Linked DNA regions of Sinorhizobium fredii NGR234. The protein of the gene in region 1 interacts with the protein of each later gene in a pairwise test. Links are inferred from orthologs where the notes say so. Each region holds a gene or a part of one and is shown in the gene's direction. Other genes may lie near its edges.

Evidence for each region.
Region 2: the proteins of NGR_RS19935 (region 1) and ileS interact in binary tests that used the Escherichia coli proteins (3 or more experiments, as listed by UniProt). The link is inferred for Sinorhizobium fredii NGR234 from one-to-one orthologs.

What each region holds. Positions count from the first base shown.
Region 1 is NC_012587.1:1,789,686-1,798,300, reverse strand. The notes cover bases 1-2,894. They hold NGR_RS19935 (sugar ABC transporter substrate-binding protein), read left to right. Parts: upstream 1-928; coding sequence 929-1,861; downstream 1,862-2,894. Other genes in these bases: NGR_RS19930 (sugar ABC transporter ATP-binding protein), read left to right, coding at 1,924-2,894; NGR_RS19940 (LacI family DNA-binding transcriptional regulator), read right to left, coding at 1-744. Also shown: more of NGR_RS19930, read left to right, coding at 2,895-3,489; NGR_RS19925 (ABC transporter permease), read left to right, coding at 3,491-4,498; NGR_RS19920 (TIGR02281 family clan AA aspartic protease), read right to left, coding at 4,757-5,458; NGR_RS19915 (DUF1289 domain-containing protein), read right to left, coding at 5,455-5,676; NGR_RS19910 (adenosylcobinamide-GDP ribazoletransferase), read right to left, coding at 5,789-6,577; cobT (nicotinate-nucleotide--dimethylbenzimidazole phosphoribosyltransferase), read left to right, coding at 6,725-7,741; NGR_RS19900 (diacylglycerol kinase), read left to right, coding at 7,925-8,338; NGR_RS19895 (sensor histidine kinase), read right to left, coding at 8,360-8,615. UniProt on the Escherichia coli protein: Part of the ABC transporter complex RbsABC involved in ribose import. Binds ribose. Also serves as the primary chemoreceptor for chemotaxis.
Region 2 is NC_012587.1:459,886-469,115, forward strand. The notes cover bases 2,550-6,058. They hold ileS (isoleucine--tRNA ligase), read left to right. Parts: upstream 2,550-2,948; coding sequence 2,949-5,858; downstream 5,859-6,058. Other genes in these bases: NGR_RS13445 (hypothetical protein), read left to right, coding at 5,984-6,058. Outside these bases: chrA (chromate efflux transporter), read left to right, coding at 1-711; NGR_RS13430 (TIGR01459 family HAD-type hydrolase), read left to right, coding at 823-1,671; more of NGR_RS13445, read left to right, coding at 6,059-6,607; NGR_RS13450 (GNAT family N-acetyltransferase), read left to right, coding at 6,611-7,090; NGR_RS13455 (nucleoside deaminase), read right to left, coding at 7,101-7,550; NGR_RS13460 (pseudouridine synthase), read left to right, coding at 7,623-9,230. UniProt on the Escherichia coli protein: Catalyzes the attachment of isoleucine to tRNA(Ile). As IleRS can inadvertently accommodate and process structurally similar amino acids such as valine, to avoid such errors it has two additional distinct tRNA(Ile)-dependent editing activities.

The sequences.
Region 1 (8,615 bases):
GTCGCTGGCGGTGGCGATCGCCGTCGGCGGGTGTTCCTGTCGCAACAGCCTGTTTCCAAGTTCCTCACCGGCCTTGTAGTCGAAATTGCCGTCAACAGTCTGGACGGCGAGTGACTGGCCCGGATGCCGTTGCTGAAACGCCTGAATCCGACTGAGGAAGCCTTCATACCGCTCGCGCGCGACGTCCAGCATTTGGGGCCCCCCCATGTAGCCGAGGCGGCGGTGCCCGAGTGACAACAGGTAGTCGGCGGCGAGATAGCCGCCTCTTCGGTTATCCACGCCGACCAGTGTCTGCCCTTTCAAAGGGCGGTCGACGGTGACGGTATTCCTGCCGCTGACGAGGTCTCCGATCCTGCTTTCGCTGACCGGAACCAGGATAAGCCCGCTTGGCAGGCGGCCGAGCAGCGTTTGTACCTGCTGCTGTTCGGCGGCGGGATCGTCATGGGAATTGGCAAGGAGAACCGAATAGCCTTCAGCCGACGCCAGCATCTCGACATGTTTCGCAAGCTCGGCAAAGAACGGGTTGGTGATATCAGGGATCACCAAGCCTATGAGGTCAGTCTTGTTCAGCCTCAGGTTACGTCCCAGGGAGTTTGGCGTGTAGCCGAGTTCCCGGATGACTTCTTCGACGCGGATCCGAATCTCTTCACTGACCGTCTTGTTCTTGGCAAGCACCCGGGAGACGGTGCCGACGGCGACTCCCGCGGCCTTCGCGACATCTTTGATCGTGACGGTCAAAAGCACCTCCGCGGCCAAGCCTTAGCGTGCGACTAGATATAGATGCAGTGCAAAAGATTGCAACGATGAAACGTTTCATATTGACAGGGTCGCGTTGAAACGATTTCCTGCTGCCCGAAACGATATCTGGTTTGCCGATGAAACGTTTCACCGTTGCTGGAGGGCGGCGGTTTCTCAAGGAGGATTACCGATGAAACTTTTCAAACTCGCATCCGTCGTGGCACTCGTCGCAGCAACGGCGCTGCCGACCATTGCCGCCGCCGCCGACAAGCCGGTCGTCGGCCTCGTCATGAAGTCGCTCGCCAACGACTTCTTCAAGAACATGCTGGAGGGCGCCGAGGCCCACGCCAAGAAGCGTGGCGACTATGAGCTGAAGGCCATCGGCATGCAGAACGAGACGGATTTCGAAAGCCAGTTGAACGGTGTCGAGAACTTCATCACCCAGGGCGTCGATGCGATCGTCATTGCACCAGCCGATTCGCGTGCGATGGTCGCTCCGCTGAAGAAGGCGATCGATGCAGGTATCACGGTGGTCAACTTCGACGTGTCGCTCGACGAGCAGGCCAAGAAGGATGCAGGGCTCGATCTGGCCTTCGTCGGCCCCGACAACCGCGGCGGCGCCAAGCTGGCCGGCGACGCCCTTGCCAAGGCGCTCGGCGAAGGCGGCAAGGTCGTCATCATCGAGGGCAATCCGGGTGCCGACAACGCGGCCCAGCGCAAGCTCGGCTTTGAGGATGCGGTCGCCGCCGGCAAGCTCAACCTTCTCGATTCGCGCACCGCGCATTGGGAGACGGAAGAGGCCAACTCGGTGTTCTCGACAATGCTGACGGCTCACCCGGACATCCAGGGTGTCATGGCGGCAAACGACTCGATGGCGATTGGCGTCATCAAGGCGCTCGATGCTGCCGGCCGCTCCGACATCAAGGTCGTCGGCTTCGACAACGTCTCGGCCGTCCAGCCGCTGCTGAAGGAAGGCAAGCTGCTTGCGACCGTGGACCAGTTCGGTTCGCAAATGGCATCCGATGCCATCGACAAGGCGCTGGCGGTGGTGGGCGGCGGACCGAAGCTCGAGGGCTGGGTCAAGACCGACATCAAGCTCGTTACCACGGACGACGTGAAGTAACGCGGCCTGTCGCACCGCACCGGCTTCTTGCTGGTGCGGTCTCCTCCCGCGGGGATGTTTCCATGAAAACGAACCTGGCCCACGTCGACGGGGCGACGAGCACGGCAACGCAGCCACTGCTCGAGCTTCACGACATTCGCAAACGCTTCGGCGGAACGGTCGCGCTTGCCGGCGTGACGCTCTCGGTCGCGCCCGGAGAGGTGCACGGGCTTATCGGCGAGAACGGCGCCGGAAAGTCCACCCTCATCAAGGTCCTTTGCGGCATCGTCAAGCCCGACTCCGGTGCCATCACATTGGCCGGCGACGCCTATGCGCCGCACACGCCGCGGGATGCCAAGGCGCGCGGCCTGCAGGTCGTGCACCAGGAGTTCAACCTGCTGCCCTTTCTCTCGGTCGCCGAGAACATCTTTATCGAGCACTTGCCGCGCAACGCCCTCGGCGTGGTGAAGCGCCGCGACATGCACACACGCGTCCGAGCCGCTCTCGATGCGATCGGATTGAAGGATATCGATGTCCGCTGGCCGGTGGAACGGCTCGGCATTGCCCATCGGCAGCTCGTCGAGGTCGCCCGTGCGCTGATGACAGAGAGCCGGGTGCTCATCCTGGACGAGCCAACCGCCACGCTGACGTCGCGTGAAACCGAACGACTGTTCGCGATCATCGACGACCTGCGGCGGCGTGGCGTGTCCATCATTTTCGTCTCGCACCACCTCGACGAGGTTTTCCGGCTATGCGACCGGGTTACGGTCTTGCGCAACGGCGAAACGGTCACGAGCCGCCGGATTGGCGAGACGACCCAGGACGAGCTGGTCCGGGCCATGGTCGGGCAGCAACTGCAAAAGGAGATGACGCACAGCACCGCGTCGTCGGCGCGGTCCGACACAGTGCTGTCGCTGGTCAACTTTCGCCATGCGCAATCACCCCATGTGGACGGAATCTCCTTCGATCTTCACAAGGGCGAAATTCTCGGCATCGCCGGCCTCGTAGGCTCCGGCCGCACCGAATTGCTGCGCGCCATCTTCGCCGCCGAACCGCCGCTGTCAGGCACCTTGATGCGGGACGGCAAACCGGTAGCCCTGCGTTCTCCCCGCGATGCGATCCGCGCGGGAATCGGCTTCGTCACCGAAGACCGCAAGGAAGAAGGGCTGATCCTGTCGATGCCGATCGCAGCGAACGTGACGATGGCTTCTCTGTCGGATGTGTCACGGGGTGGCCTGCTCGATCAAAGGGCCGAAAATGCCCTGACCGAAAAGCTCGGAGCCGATCTGAAGCTGAAATATGGCGGGCCCGGCAAGAACGCCGCGACACTCTCGGGCGGCAACCAGCAGAAGGTGGTTCTCGCCAAATGGCTCGCGCGCAAGCCGGAGATCCTGCTCTTGGATGAACCGACCCGCGGCGTAGATGTCGGCGCAAAGGCGGAGATCTACGCCCTGATCCGGCGACTGGCCGAACGCGGCCTTGCTCTCCTGGTGGTTTCCTCGGAACTGCCTGAACTGATGACGCTTTGCGACAGGATCATGGTGATGTCGCAGCATCGCATCGTTGGCTCGCTCCCGCGCGCCGAATTCTCCGAAGAAAAGATTCTGACCTACGCCTATCAGGGCGAAAAAAGACAGACGGGGCACTGACATGCAACTCGACGAACAAGTACCAAGCGCGCCGGTCGCAGCGGTCGCCCCGGCAGTCTCGATGAAGCTGCTGCTGCGCGACGCCGGCATCGGCATCGCCCTCCTGCTGCTCATCCTGTTTTTCGCCCTGACGACGGATCACTTCCTGTCGCCGAACAACATTTCCAACATCCTGACGCAGATCACCATCAACCTGATCCTCGCGATCGGCATGACTTTCGTCATCCTTATCGGCGGCATCGATCTCTCGGTCGGCTCCATGCTGGCGTTCTGCGCGGTGGTCGGCGGCTCGGTGCTGACCATTCCGGACCTCTCGGTCTTCCAGGCGGTGAGCCTGGCGACCGTTGCGGCGGTCGGGACCGGTGCGCTCTGCGGCTTCCTGAACGGCTGGATCAGCGCCTTCTGGGGGCTGCCGTCCTTCATCGTCACGCTCGGCATGCTTAACATCGCCCGCGGCGCCGCGCTGCAGGTGACGGATGCCCGGACCATCTATTCCTTTCCGGCGAGTTTCAACGCCTTTGGCTCGCAGATGATCTACGGCGTGCCGGTCGTCTTCCTGATCGCGCTTGCTCTTGTGGCCGTCGCCTGGTTCGTCCTTTCGAAGACGGTGTTCGGGCGGCTGCTCTACGGGATCGGCAATAACGAGGAAGCCGTTCGCCTCGCCGGCCACTCGCTGATGACCTACAAGATCGCGGCGTTCACGATCGCCGGCATCCTGGTCGGGATTGCCGCGATGGTCTACATGGCAAGGCTCAACATCGCCAGCCCGATCATCGGCATCGGCTTCGAACTCAACGCCATCGCCGCCGTCATCATCGGCGGAACGAGCCTCAGCGGCGGACGCGGCAGCGTGATCGGGACGCTGCTTGGCGCCTGCATCATCGGCGTATTGGCGAACGGCCTCATCCTCTTCGGGCTGAGCGATTTCATGCGTCAGTTGATTACCGGTGTCGTGATCATCCTGGCCGTCATCATCGACAAGTACCGCGAACGGATCACGGCCGCCTGACGGCGGCGGTCCGCCTCAAGCGCGGGGCGTTCAAACGTAGTCCACGGTACACGACAATAGCTTCGTCGGTTGCGGAACGGCAGGGCCTCTCCTCCGTCCTCATCCCTGTGAGAAGCACAGGGATGAGGACGGAAAAGCATTCGCCAAGCCAAATTACGTCATCCCAAACCGCCGCACACATTTGGGCGGCATGCATTGGCCAAAGGCCGCACCCAGACCGGAGCGCCGAGAACCGTCGCGACGGCGACAAGGATGGATCTAGTCCCGCAGCCGCAGTTCATCGGTCCGCATCTGCAGGGAATCGAGGGTCGAGAGGAAGCTCATGCCGAGCAGACTGCGGTCGAGCTTGCCTTCCGCCGCGACGGTTGCCCGGATATTGCGGCGCTCGATCGAGCCGATCGCAATTTGCTCCAGCGTCACCGGCGCGGCAAGCGCCGGCCCGTTTGCCGTCATCACGGTCAGCGTATAGCCAAGGTTCGACGGATCGAGGCCGATCCGTTCGGCGTCGTCGTAGGTGAGGGCGATGCTGCTGGCGCCGGTATCGACGAGCATGCTGACCGCCCGGCCATTGATCGTTGCGTCGGCCTGGAAATGGCCGTCGAGGCGCTTGCGCAGCACGACTTCCTGCTGCCCCCCGCTGTCGGTGACGACCATCGTTCGGCCGGGCATCAGTTCGGAAAGGACCCGATCGCCGAAGGCCTGAAGCTCGACGCGATAGGCATAGCCGGAAACGAGGCCAACGGCGATCAGCAGCCATATGGCAATCTGGCGCACACTCTCCCCGAAATGGCGTCGGCTGCGGAGTATCCCGGCGGCCAGCAGCGTCGCAATGGCACCGAGCGAGACGAGTTGCCCGAAGTCGTCATTGTTCATGCCGAGGGTCTGGCCGCTGTCGTGATTGATGAGGAGGAGTGCGAGGCCGATGCCCAGGATTGCCAGCAGAAGGATCAGACGGTTCATATGCCGCTTCGTTCCCGCGCCAGCCGCGTCCGGCGTGTTTCGCGTCGCGGCTTTCGCTCGACCGTTTCCAGGCGCGCCGGCAGCGCCAGCATGATGTTGTGCCGCTCCGCTTCGGTGTAGAGCGTCCAGGAGCCGATTTCATCGCGCGTGCGGCCGCAGCCGAAACAGTAGCCCGTCCGGTCGTCGATTGCGCAAACGAGAATGCAGGGAGATTCCATCGGCCTGGCGCGCTCTGCTACTGAAAACATGCAGCAATTCAAAGGGCTACAGCCTTTCGCGTGTCTGATAGGACGCGCGGCGCCGTAGGGTTCGTCAAACTATATCGGCCTTTCAGACCGCCAGCGCAAGGGCGCCCAGCACCGCGATTTCCGTCAGCTGCTGCGTGGCGCCGATCGTGTCGCCGGTGTGGCCACCGAGCTTGCGGGAGACGATCCTGCCGAAGCCCAACACTGTGACGGCGAAAGCGGCAAAAGCGAGCGGCGCTGCAATCGGCGGAATCCCGGCTGCATAGAACAGCAGAAGCGCGAGGATTGCTCCGGAGCCCAGCGCCTGTGATGTCGCGCGCGGTTCCGGAATGCCTGCTGCCGCGGCAACGCCGTCGCGGCGCGCCGGGAGCAGGCGCGACCAGTGCCAGACCATGGCCATGCGGCTGAGGGCGGCAGTCCCGAGAAGCGCCGATGCGCCACCAAGGGGAGAGAGGAGCGGCAGGAAGGCGGCGAGCGCCGAGACGCGAAGGCCGAAGGAAAGGATGAGCGCGACCGCGGCATAGGTGCCGATGCGGCTGTCCTTCATGATTGTCAGTGCCGCCTCGCGATCGCGGCCGCCGCCCAGGCCGTCGGCCGTATCGCCGAGGCCGTCCTCGTGCAGCGCGCCGGTGACCAACGCCTGCATGGCGACGATCAGGAAAGCGGTGAACAGCGAGCTCGCCTGAAGCACGTCCAGGAGCGCCGCCAGCAAAGCGGCGGGCAGGGCGATCACAATCCCGGCAAGCGGAAAGGCGCGCACGGCGCGGCTCAGCCGACCGTCATAATCGACGAAATGCCGCCGAGGCATGGGAATGCGGCTCAGGAACGCCACCGATCGCGCCAGATCATCACAAAGGTTGCCGATAAAGCGCATTGTCGCTCCCAGGTCGGAGCCGCCCGAATCGCCGGCCCTTTGCCGGATCATGCTCCGGCGACAGCATTTGGCGCAAATGCCGTTGCCGGAAACGCTGGCAGCCTCTATGACGGGCGCCGACCACCTTCGGACATGCAAGGATTCCCCATGAGTGCCAGCGGCCTGCCGTTTGATGATTTCCGCGAGTTGTTGCGAAACCTGCCGGGACCGGATGCGGCGGCACTTGTTGCGGCGCGTGAACGGGACGCGCAGTTGACGAAGCCGCCGGGTGCGCTCGGCCGTCTTGAGGAAATCGCTTTCTGGCTCGCCGCCTGGACGGGCCGTCCGCCTGCGGTCAACCGGCCGCTCGTGGCGATCTTCGCCGGCAATCACGGTGTGACCAGGCAGGGCGTCACGCCTTTTCCCTCGTCGGTTACGGCCCAGATGGTGGAGAATTTCGCCGCCGGGGGCGCGGCCATCAATCAGATCTGCGTGACGCATGACCTCGGGCTCAAGGTCTTCGATCTGGCGCTCGATTATCCGACCGGCGATATCACCGAGGAAGCGGCGCTGTCCGAACGCGACTGCGCCGCGACGATGGCCTTCGGCATGGAGGCGATCGCCGGCGGCACCGACCTGCTCTGCATCGGCGAAATGGGCATCGGCAACACGACGATCGCCGCCGCCATCAATCTCGGCCTCTATGGCGGGACGGCGGAGGAATGGGTCGGTCCGGGCACCGGCTCCGAAGGCGAAGTGTTGAAGCGCAAGATCGCCGCGGTCGAGAGGGCTGTGGCGCTGCATCGCGATCACCTGTCCGATCCGCTCGAACTGATGCGCCGGCTCGGCGGGCGCGAGATCGCCGCCATGGCGGGCGCCATCCTCGCGGCGCGCATGCAGAAGGTGCCTGTGATCATCGACGGCTACGTGGCGACGGCCGCTGCAGCGATCCTCAAGGCTGCCAATCCGGCGGCACTCGACCATTGCCTGATCGGCCATGTCTCGGGAGAACCGGGGCACATCCGCGCCATCGAAAAGCTCGGCAAGACACCACTCTTGGCGCTCGGCATGCGGCTCGGCGAGGGCACGGGCGCCGCACTTGCCGCAGGCATCGTCAAGGCGGCTGCCGCTTGCCATGGCGGAATGGCGACCTTCGCCCAGGCCGGCGTCAGCAACAAGGACTGAAGCCCAAGCTTGGTCCATTCCTGTCGGTCGACTGTCAGCCATGGTATGCTTGGCGACTGCGGTCTTGATGCGGCGCGCCTTCTCGCTTATCGGGAGACATGGGGGCGTTCTTCAATTGAAGCCGGCCTCGCATTCGCCGCAATCGCAATGTCGAAGCTGCACAGTCAAGCTCGTCGAGATGAAATGGACGCCAAGAACACCACCTCCCGTCACGGTCAAGCGGCCCCTGTCACAAAGCATACCGGCATCCGGCATCTCTTTGCGGCCGCGAGCTATTCGCTGGGCGGTGCGAAGCGGCTGATCGGCGAGGCGGCTTTTCGCCACGAGCTGATTGCCTTCGCCGTTGCAATGGCCGCCTTCGTCATCGCCGGCGCCAGCCTCTTCCAATATGTGGCGATGGCCATCCTGTTCCTGCTGATGATGGCTTTCGAAGCGATCAATACGGCGATCGAAGAGATCGTCGACCGCGTCTCGCCGGAAATCTCGGACATGGGCAAGCACGCCAAGGATCTCGGATCCTTCGCCTGCCTCTGCCTTATCCTGGCGAATGCCACCTACGCTTTGTACGTGGTGTTTCTGGCGCGCTATCTAGGCTGACGACCGACGATAATTACTCGATCACGCGAAGCTCTTGCGGCGGCGGGCCGGCGAGGGGGCGTCCTCGACCGGCGGCAGGCTCTGCAACACGCGGCGCGGCGGCAGGATGGCGATTGCCTCGGTGCCTTCGCGAAGCTTCGAGCGCAGGATGAATTGACCGTTGTGCTTGGCGAGGATCGCCTGGACGATCGGCAGGCCAAGTCCGGTGCCCTGCTCGGCGCTCTTGATCGCGATCGAGCCCTGTCCGAAGGCGGAGAGCACGATCGGAATCTCTTCC
Region 2 (9,230 bases), 1.3 Mb from region 1 along the record:
ACCTGGGGAAGGGCGGCGGCGGTCGTTGCCGTGTGGGGCGCTCTCTGGCTGGCACCGTTCGCGTTGATTTTCGCCACGGTCGGAGGGAAAAATGTCTACACCGACGTCGGCGTCTTCTTCTCGCAGATGGCGGTCGTCACCTTCGGCGGCGCCTATGCCGTTCTCGCCTATGTAGCACAGCAGGCGGTCGAGACTTATCACTGGCTGCAGCCCGGCGAGATGGTGGATGGCCTGGCGCTGGCGGAGACGACGCCGGGACCGCTGGTGCTCGTGCTCGCCTTCGTCGGCTTCATGGGGGCCTACCGGGCCCCGATCGGTGTCGACCCGCTGACATCAGGCATGCTCGGCGCGACGCTTGCGACCTGGGTCACCTTCGTTCCGTGCTTTATGTGGATCTTCCTGGGCGCGCCCTATGTCGAGCGGCTGCGCGCCAACGTTGCGCTCTCCGGCGCATTGTCGGCCATCTCGGCGGCGGTCGCGGGCGTCATTCTCAACCTCGCGGTCTGGTTCGGCCTTCACGTCCTCTTCGGCCGCGTCGAGCGCTTGGAGGCCGGGCCGCTTTCGCTCCCCTATCCGGACCCGACGACGCTCCACCCTGCCGCATTGTTCCTGACCATCCTGGCGGCCGCCTCGCTTCTCTGGTGGAAGCGCGGTGTTTTCCAGACGCTCGCAATCTGTGCCGCGGCCGGCTGGTTGCTGATGCTAGTCTGATATTGCCGCCGCCGAATCTTGGGAAGTGCGGCGTTTTTCGATAGGCGAGGCTTGTATTCTTGGCCCTTCCTTGCGATGTCAGCCGGGAAGCCGAGTTTGCAGGAAGCCAGGATGGCCGTCAGGATCAACAGTTATCGGGAAATCGCCAGCCGGTATGACGTGGTGCTTTGCGACGTCTGGGGTGTGCTTCACAATGGCGTCCAGGCCTTCGCCTCCGCCTGCGAGGCGCTTGCCGAGGCGCGCGCCCAAGGTGTGACGGTCGTCCTCATCACCAATTCGCCGCGGCCGCATCCGAGCGTCAAGGTGCAGATCCGCGGTCTCGGCGTTCCCGACGAAGCCTATGATCGGATCGTTACCTCCGGCGACGTGACGCGGGCGCTGATCGCTGCCGCAGAGAAGCGGATTTACTTCATCGGCGCCGATCGCGACCTGCCGCTGCTGGAAGGACTGGGCACCGAGATCGTTTCGGCGGAAGAGGCCGAGGCGATCGTCTGCGCCGGCTTTTACGACGACGAGACCGAAACGCCCGAGCACTATCGCGCCACGCTCACCGGGCTTGCCAAACGGAAGATACCGTTCATCTGTGCCAATCCCGATCTCGTCGTCGAACGCGGCCATCGGCTGATCCCCTGCGCGGGCGCGATCGCCAAGCTTTACGAGGAACTCGGCGGCGAGGCGCGCATCGCCGGCAAGCCCTACAAGGCGATCTACCGCGCCGCCCTTGGCGAAGCGAAGGCGGTGAGAGGTGCCTTCGACCTCGCGAGGGTCGTCGCCGTGGGCGACGGCATGCCGACCGATGTGAAGGGAGCGCAGGACGCGGGCTTCGATCTGCTCTATATCAGCGCCGGCATTCACGCGCAGGAATACATGCATGAAAGCCGCACCGACGAGGCGAAGCTCGCCGCCTTCCTGAAGAAGGAAGGAGCGACGCCGAAGTGGTGGATGCCCCGGCTCGCCTGACAGGAAGACGGCAATGACGGTTTTTCATCGCAACGAGACCCGTGATCCGCTTCCCGAACGTCTCCACGGCGGCGTGATCGCGATCGGCAATTTCGACGGCGTCCACCGGGGCCACCAGTCGGTGCTGAACCGCGCGCTCGACGAGGCAAAGGGCCGGGGCGTTCCGGCTCTCGTGCTGACCTTCGAACCGCATCCGCGCACCGTCTTCCGGCCCGACCAGCCCGTGTTCCGCCTGACCCCGGCGCCGCTGAAGGCCCGCATCCTCGAAGGGATGGGTTTTGGCGCCGTGATCGAATATCCCTTCGATCGGACCTTTTCGGAACTGTCGGCCTCCCGATTTCATCCACCGCATCCTGCGCGAATGGCTGCACGCCTCACATGTCGTCACCGGTTTCGATTTCCATTTTGGCAAGGGGCGGGAAGGCGGTCCGGCCTTCCTGATGGCGGCCGGCTCGAAGGAAGGCTTCGGCGTGACGCTGGTGGACGCCTTCCGCGACGAGAACGCCTCCGTCATTTCTTCGAGCTTCATCCGCTCCTTGCTGGCCGAAGGCGATGTCTCGCATGCGGCCGGCATGCTCGGCTATCGCTACACGGTCGAAGCGGAGGTGATCGGCGGCAAGAAGCTCGGGCGCACCCTCGGCTATCCGACCGCGAACATGCGCCTACCGCAGGAAGCCGAACTCCGAAACGGCATCTATGCGGTGCGCTTCCGCCGAGCGGACGGTTCTCTTTACGACGGCGTCGCAAGCTTCGGCCGCCGTCCGACCGTCGACAGCGATGGAGAAGCGCTGCTGGAGACCTTCGTCTTCGACTTCTCCGGCGATCTCTACGGCGAGGTCTGCGCCGTCTCCTTCTTTGGGCATCTGCGCGACGAGCTGAAATTCGACGGGCTGGAGCCTTTGATGGCGCATATGAGAGAGGACGAGAAGGAGGCGCGTGCCCTTCTTGCCGGCGTTCAGCCTTTGAGCGAGATCGACCGCCAGATCAATTTCGCCTGAGGTGGGCGAGGGAGGCAGTATGCTGGCGCAAAGAATCGCGCCATGCTGCGCTCGCGGACCTTTTCAAAAGGCCGAAAACGCCTTAAACAACCGGCCACTATGACCCGGCATCGTCGATTGACCATCGATCAGCGAATTATCGGCCCGGCTTTCCGCGCGCGCTAGGGGCGCCGGAAGGTCCGGGATTTCGGCGTTTCACGCCCTTCCAGTCATCTTCGATAGACCGAACCCTTCCGCCTGCGTGACGATCCCGCGCGGAAAAGACGAATGCAAAAGACCATGACAGAGACCGCTGAAAAGATCGACTATTCCTCGACGCTCTACCTGCCGCAGACGGAGTTCCCGATGCGCGCCGGCCTGCCGCAGAAGGAGCCGGAAACCGTCGCCCGCTGGCAGAAGATGGAGCTCTACAAGAAGCTTCGCGCCTCCGCCGCCGGCCGCGAAAAGTTCGTGCTGCATGACGGACCGCCCTATGCCAACGGCAACATCCATATCGGCCATGCGCTGAACAAGATCCTCAAGGACGTCATCAACCGCTCGTTCCAGATGCGCGGCTTCGACGCCAATTACGTCCCGGGCTGGGACTGCCACGGCCTGCCGATCGAATGGAAGATCGAGGAGAAATATCGCGAGAAGGGCCGCAACAAGGACGACGTTCCGGTCAACGAGTTCCGCCAGGAATGCCGCGACTTCGCCAGTGGCTGGATCGAGGTCCAGACCGAGGAGTTCAAGCGGCTTGGCATCGAGGGCGATTTCGATAAGCCTTACACGACGATGAACTTCCATGCGGAAGCCCGCATCGCCGGCGAACTGATGAAGATCGCCAAGGCCGGCCAGCTCTATCGCGGTTCCAAGCCCGTCATGTGGTCGGTCGTCGAGCGCACCGCGCTGGCCGAGGCCGAAATCGAATATGCCGATGTCGAGAGCGACATGATCTGGGTGAAGTTCCCTGTCGCCGAAGGTCCGGACGCGCTCGCCGGCGCCTTCGTCGTCATCTGGACCACGACGCCCTGGACGATCCCCGGCAACCGCGCGGTCGCCTATTCGTCGCGCTACGCCTATGGCCTCTACGAGGTCGCGACGGCCGAGAACGATTATGGCCCGCAGCCGGGCGAAAAGCTGATCTTCGCCAAGCGCCTCGCGGACGAGTCGGCCGCCAAGGCAAAGGTCACCTTCAATTTTGTCCGCGATCTCGAGCCGGAGGAGTTGGGCACGGTCACTTGCGCCCATCCGCTTCACGGTCTCGGCGGTGGTTATGCCTTCCAGGTGCCGCTCCTCGACGGCGAGCATGTGACGGACGACGCCGGCACCGGCTTCGTCCACACCGCACCGAGCCACGGCCGCGAGGACTTCGAGGCCTGGATGGAGAACGTGCGCCTCCTCGAAGACCGCGGTATCTCGTCGGCGATCCCGTTCCCGGTCGACGACGCCGGCTATTACACGGCCGACGCGCCGGGCTTCGGTCCCGAGGCCGAAGGCGGCGCCGGACGGGTCATCGACGACAAGGGCAAGAAGGGCGACGCCAACGACCGCGTCATCAAGGCGCTGATCGCCCGCCATGCGCTTTTTGCCCGCGGCCGGATGAAGCATTCCTATCCGCATTCCTGGCGCTCGAAGAAGCCGGTCATCTTCCGCAACACGCCGCAATGGTTCGTCTACATGGACAAGGACTTCGGCGACGGCACGACGCTGCGCTCGCGGGCCCTCAACGCCATCGACGACACCCGCTTCGTCCCCGGCGCCGGCCAGAACCGCCTGCGTGCCATGATCGAGCAGCGCCCCGACTGGGTGCTGTCGCGCCAGCGCGCCTGGGGCGTGCCGATCGCGATCTTTGCCGACGATGACGGCCAGATCCTCGTCGACGAAAAGGTCAACGCCCGCATCCTCGAGGCCTTCGAGGAGGAAGGCGCCGACGCCTGGTTTGCCGAGGGGGCGAAGGAGCGCTTCCTTGGAAACGACCACGACCATGCCCGCTGGCACCAGGTCATGGACATCCTCGACGTGTGGTTCGATTCCGGCTCGACCCACACCTTCACGCTCGAGGACCGTCCGGATCTGAAATGGCCGGCCGATGTCTATCTCGAAGGCTCCGACCAGCACCGCGGCTGGTTCCATTCCTCGTTGCTGGAAAGCTGCGCGACCCGTGGCCGTGCGCCCTACGACGCCGTCGTCACCCATGGTTTCACCATGGATGAGAAGGGCGAGAAGATGTCGAAGTCGAAGGGCAACACCGTCACGCCGCAGGAGGTGATGAAGGATGCCGGCGCCGACATCCTGCGCCTCTGGGTGATGACGACCGACTATTGGGAAGACCAGCGCCTCGGCAAGACGATCATCCAGACCAATATCGATGCCTACCGTAAGCTCAGGAACACCATCCGCTGGATGCTGGGCACCCTCGCCCACGACAAGGGCGAGACGATCGCGCTCGCCGACATGCCGGAGCTCGAGCAACTGATGCTGCACCGGCTGGCCGAACTCGACCGGCTGGTGCGCGAAGGCTACGATGCCTTCGACTTCAAGCGGATCGCCCGGGCGCTGATCGATTTCTCGAATGTCGAACTGTCGGCCTTCTATTTCGACATCCGCAAGGACGCGCTCTACTGCGATGCGCCGTCGTCGCTTCGCCGCCGCGCTGCGCTCCAGGTCATCCGTACGCTGTTCGATTGCCTGGTCACCTGGCTCGCACCGATGCTGCCCTTCACCGCCGAGGAAGCCTGGCTTTCCCGCAATCCGGAGGCCGTCTCGGTGCATCTCGAGCAGTTCCCGGCCGTGCCGGCGGAGTGGCGCAACGAGGTGCTCGCCGAGAAGTGGCGGAAGATCCGCGAAGTGCGCAAGGTCGTCACCGGAGCTCTCGAGATCGAGCGCAAGGACAAGCGGATCGGCTCCTCGCTCGAGGCCGCCCCGATTGTCCACGTCGCCGACCCGGACCTGAGAGCGGCGCTCGATGGCCAGGACTTCGCCGAGATCTGCATCACCTCGGCGATCGAGATCGACGGCGCCGAGGGGCCGGCCGGTGCCTTCACCTTGCCGGACGTGGCAAAGGTCGGCGTCGTGCCGAAGCTTGCCGAAGGCCGCAAATGCGCCCGCTCCTGGCGAATCACCACGGATATCGGCTCCGATCCGTTTTATCCGGACGTGTCGGCGCGCGACGCCGCCGCATTGCGGGAGCTCGGCTTCAAGCCTTGATGGACGTTTTACCGGGTGAATTGCGCTTGCCGCGTTCATCCGGTACAAACTGCCCGAAATTTGGCGGATTTTTCCGCCATGGGGGCGCGTAATGGCCGCGGTGCGGCGGGGCTGGAAGGAATTTCATGGAAATGACGCGAGAGTTGCGGGTGTTTGCGGGCATTGCTGCTGTCGTGGCAGGTAGCCTGGTGCTTTCCGGCTGCATCGGCGGCCCGACCTACGGTACGGACAAGTCGGCAGGCGAACAGTTGGTCGACGACCTCGGCAGCGCCATCAGCCTGGCCCCGCCCAAGAAGGACCCGGTCAAATACCAGCCGCGTGCGGGCCTGGTGTTGCCGCCGCAGCAGGGAGAGCAAGCCGCGCTGATTCAGCCGCAGCAGTCTCTCGCCAACCGCGAAGCCAATCCCGCCTGGGTCGAGTCGCCCGAGGAAGTGCGCAATCGCCTGCGCGAAGAGGCTGACGCCAACAAGAACAATCCCAATTACGTATCGCCGCTTGCAAAGGCGAGCGCCAACGGTCGCCGTCTTTCCGCCAAGGAACAGCAGGCGGCCTATCGCGAAGCCCGCAAGATCGAGATGGGCGCCTATTCCGACAAGCGCCGGTTCCTGAGCGACCCGCCGCTCGAATATCGCCGCCTGCCGGAGGGCGCCGAAACAGATCTCGGCGAGGCGGAAAAGGACAAGGAACGCCGGCGCAAGAAGGCGGCGCAGGTCGCCAACAGCGGCAGCAAGTGGTACTGGCCGTTCTAAGCCATGGCAATCGGCATTCGCGACGCGGTTCCGGACGATGCGGCGACGATCCTGCGTTTCATCACCGAGCTCGCCACCTATGAGAAAGCCGAGCATGAGGTCGAGGCGACCGTCGAGCTTCTGACCGCGTCGCTCTTCGGGCCGGATCGGGTCAGCCGTGCGGTCATCTGCGAGGTCGACGGCGCGCCGGCCGGCTTCGCCATCTGGTTCTACAACTATTCGACCTGGCAGGCCCGCAAGGGCCTCTATCTCGAGGATCTGTACGTGACGCCCGAGCACCGCGGCTCCGGGGCAGGCAAGATGCTGCTCAAGCACCTGGCGCGCATTGCGATCGCCGAGGGTTGCGGCCGCTTCGAGTGGAGCGTTCTCGATTGGAACGAGCCGGCCATTCGCGTCTACGAGGCGATCGGGGCGGAACCGCTGTCGGAGTGGACACGCTATCGGCTGGTGGGGAAGGAACTCGAGGCGCTCGCCGCCAGTTGATCTGTTTCCGTCAACGCCGGGCGGTAAAAAACGCGCGCAGAAGATCGGCGGCCTCGCGCTCGGCGAGGCCGGAATAGACATCCGGCACATGGTGGCAGGTCGGCGAGCCATAGAACCTGACGCCGTTTTCGACGGCGCCGCCTTTCGGATCCTCGGCGCCGTAGTAAAGGCGGCGTATGCGCGCAAAGGAGATCGCTGCCGCGCACATGGTGCAAGGTTCAAGCGTCACATAGAGATCGGCGCCCGAAAGACGCTCGTCGCCAACGGCGGCTGCCGCCTGGCGGATCGCTTCGATTTCGGCATGGGCGGTGATGTCCCTCAATTCGCGCGTGCGATTGCCGGCAGCGGCGACGACCTCGCCGTCGAGCACCACGACGGCGCCGATCGGCACCTCGCCCCGCGCAGCCGCCTTCCGCGCCTCGTCGAGTGCCGCATCCATGTAGCGCGTCGTTTCCGCCATCACGTGCTCATAATTTCTCTTAACCCACGGCCCTCGACCTGATAGGACAGCCGCAAAAGGCAGGCAACAGAAATGACATTCAAAGACAAGTCCACCGGGCCCGGCAAGGGTAAAGGTCGGAAGGGCAATTACTCTTCCGGCGAGAAGAAGGCCAACGCGGCGCGACCCGGCAACGCGGCGCCGAAAGCTGATGCCGGCCTCGACGAGCCGCAGCGCATCTCGAAGATCCTGTCGCGCGCCGGCGTCGCCTCGCGCCGCGACATCGAGCGGATGATCATGGAAGGGCGCGTCAAGCTCAACGGCGTCGTGCTTGAGACGCCAGTTGTCAATGCAACGCTTGCCGACCAAATCGAGGTCGACGGCCATCCGATCCGCGGCATCGAGCGGACGCGCCTCTGGCTCTATTACAAACCGGCCGGTCTGGTGACGACCAATTCCGATCCGGAGGGCCGCCCGACGGTCTTCGACAACCTGCCGGACGAACTGCCGCGCGTGCTGTCGGTCGGCCGCCTTGACATCAATACCGAGGGCCTGCTGCTCCTGACCAACGACGGGGGACTTGCCCGCGCCCTCGAATTGCCGTCGACCGGTTGGTTGCGACGCTATCGCGTCCGCGCGCATGGCGAAATCGACCAGGAAGCGCTCGACCGGCTGAAGGAGGGGATCGCCGTCGACGGCGTCCTCTATGGTGCGATCGAGGCGACGCTCGACCGGGTTCAGGGATCGAACGTCTGGATCACCATGGGGCTCCGCGAAGGCAAGAACCGCGAGATCAAGAACGTGCTCGGGGCGCTCGGCCTCGACGTGAACCGGCTGATCCGCATTTCCTATGGCCCGTTCCAACTGGGCGAGTTGCCGGAGGGCCATGTCCAGGAGATCCGGGGCCGCACGCTCCGGGACCAGCTCGGCCCGCGTTTGATCGCCGAATCGAAGGCGAATTTCGACGCGCCGCTCTACAACGACCAGCCGGCCGCGCCGGAAAGGGAAGCCCACAACGAGGTCGCTCCCGAGTGGGGGAAGGAACGAAGCGCCCGGCGTGAAAAGCCCGAGGACAAGCGCGAACGGGCACTTGCGCGCCTTGATACGCAGCGCGATGACAGCCGTTCCCGCGACCGGCGGGAACGTCCCCGCGAGAAGTTCGAGGATCGCCCCGCCCGGCCTCCGGCGAAGCGCAGCCGAACGGCGAATGTCTGGATGGCGCCTGGGGCGCGTCCGGTCGCTGAAAAGAAGCCGAAGGGGGCTGAGGAAGACACCTCGCCGAAACCCGCGCGTCGCGAGCGTCCGGAAGGTGCGCCGAAGACGAAGCGTTACGGCCGCACCAAGGATGGCGCCGCGACAAAGACATCGGCAAAGTTCGATCCCGACCGCAAGGCACGCCCTGCCAAGGCAGATGCTCGGCCGGACCGCGCCCCGCGGCCACCGGTCAAACGTGCCGACGAGGATGGCGATTGGATCAGCGCCAGCGAACCGGTTCGCCGTAAGGATGAGGCTCGCGACGGTGGTTTCGAACGCCGCCGGCCTTTCGATTCCGGCGAACGGAAATCGCGCGACCACGGCGATCGCCCGCCGCGTCGCGAAGGCAGCGAGCGCCCGCGTGGCGAACGTCCGGCGCGGGCCGCAGGCGACAGCCGCGCATTTTCCGAAAAGCCACGGACAAGCCGCAGCAAAGATGATCGCCCT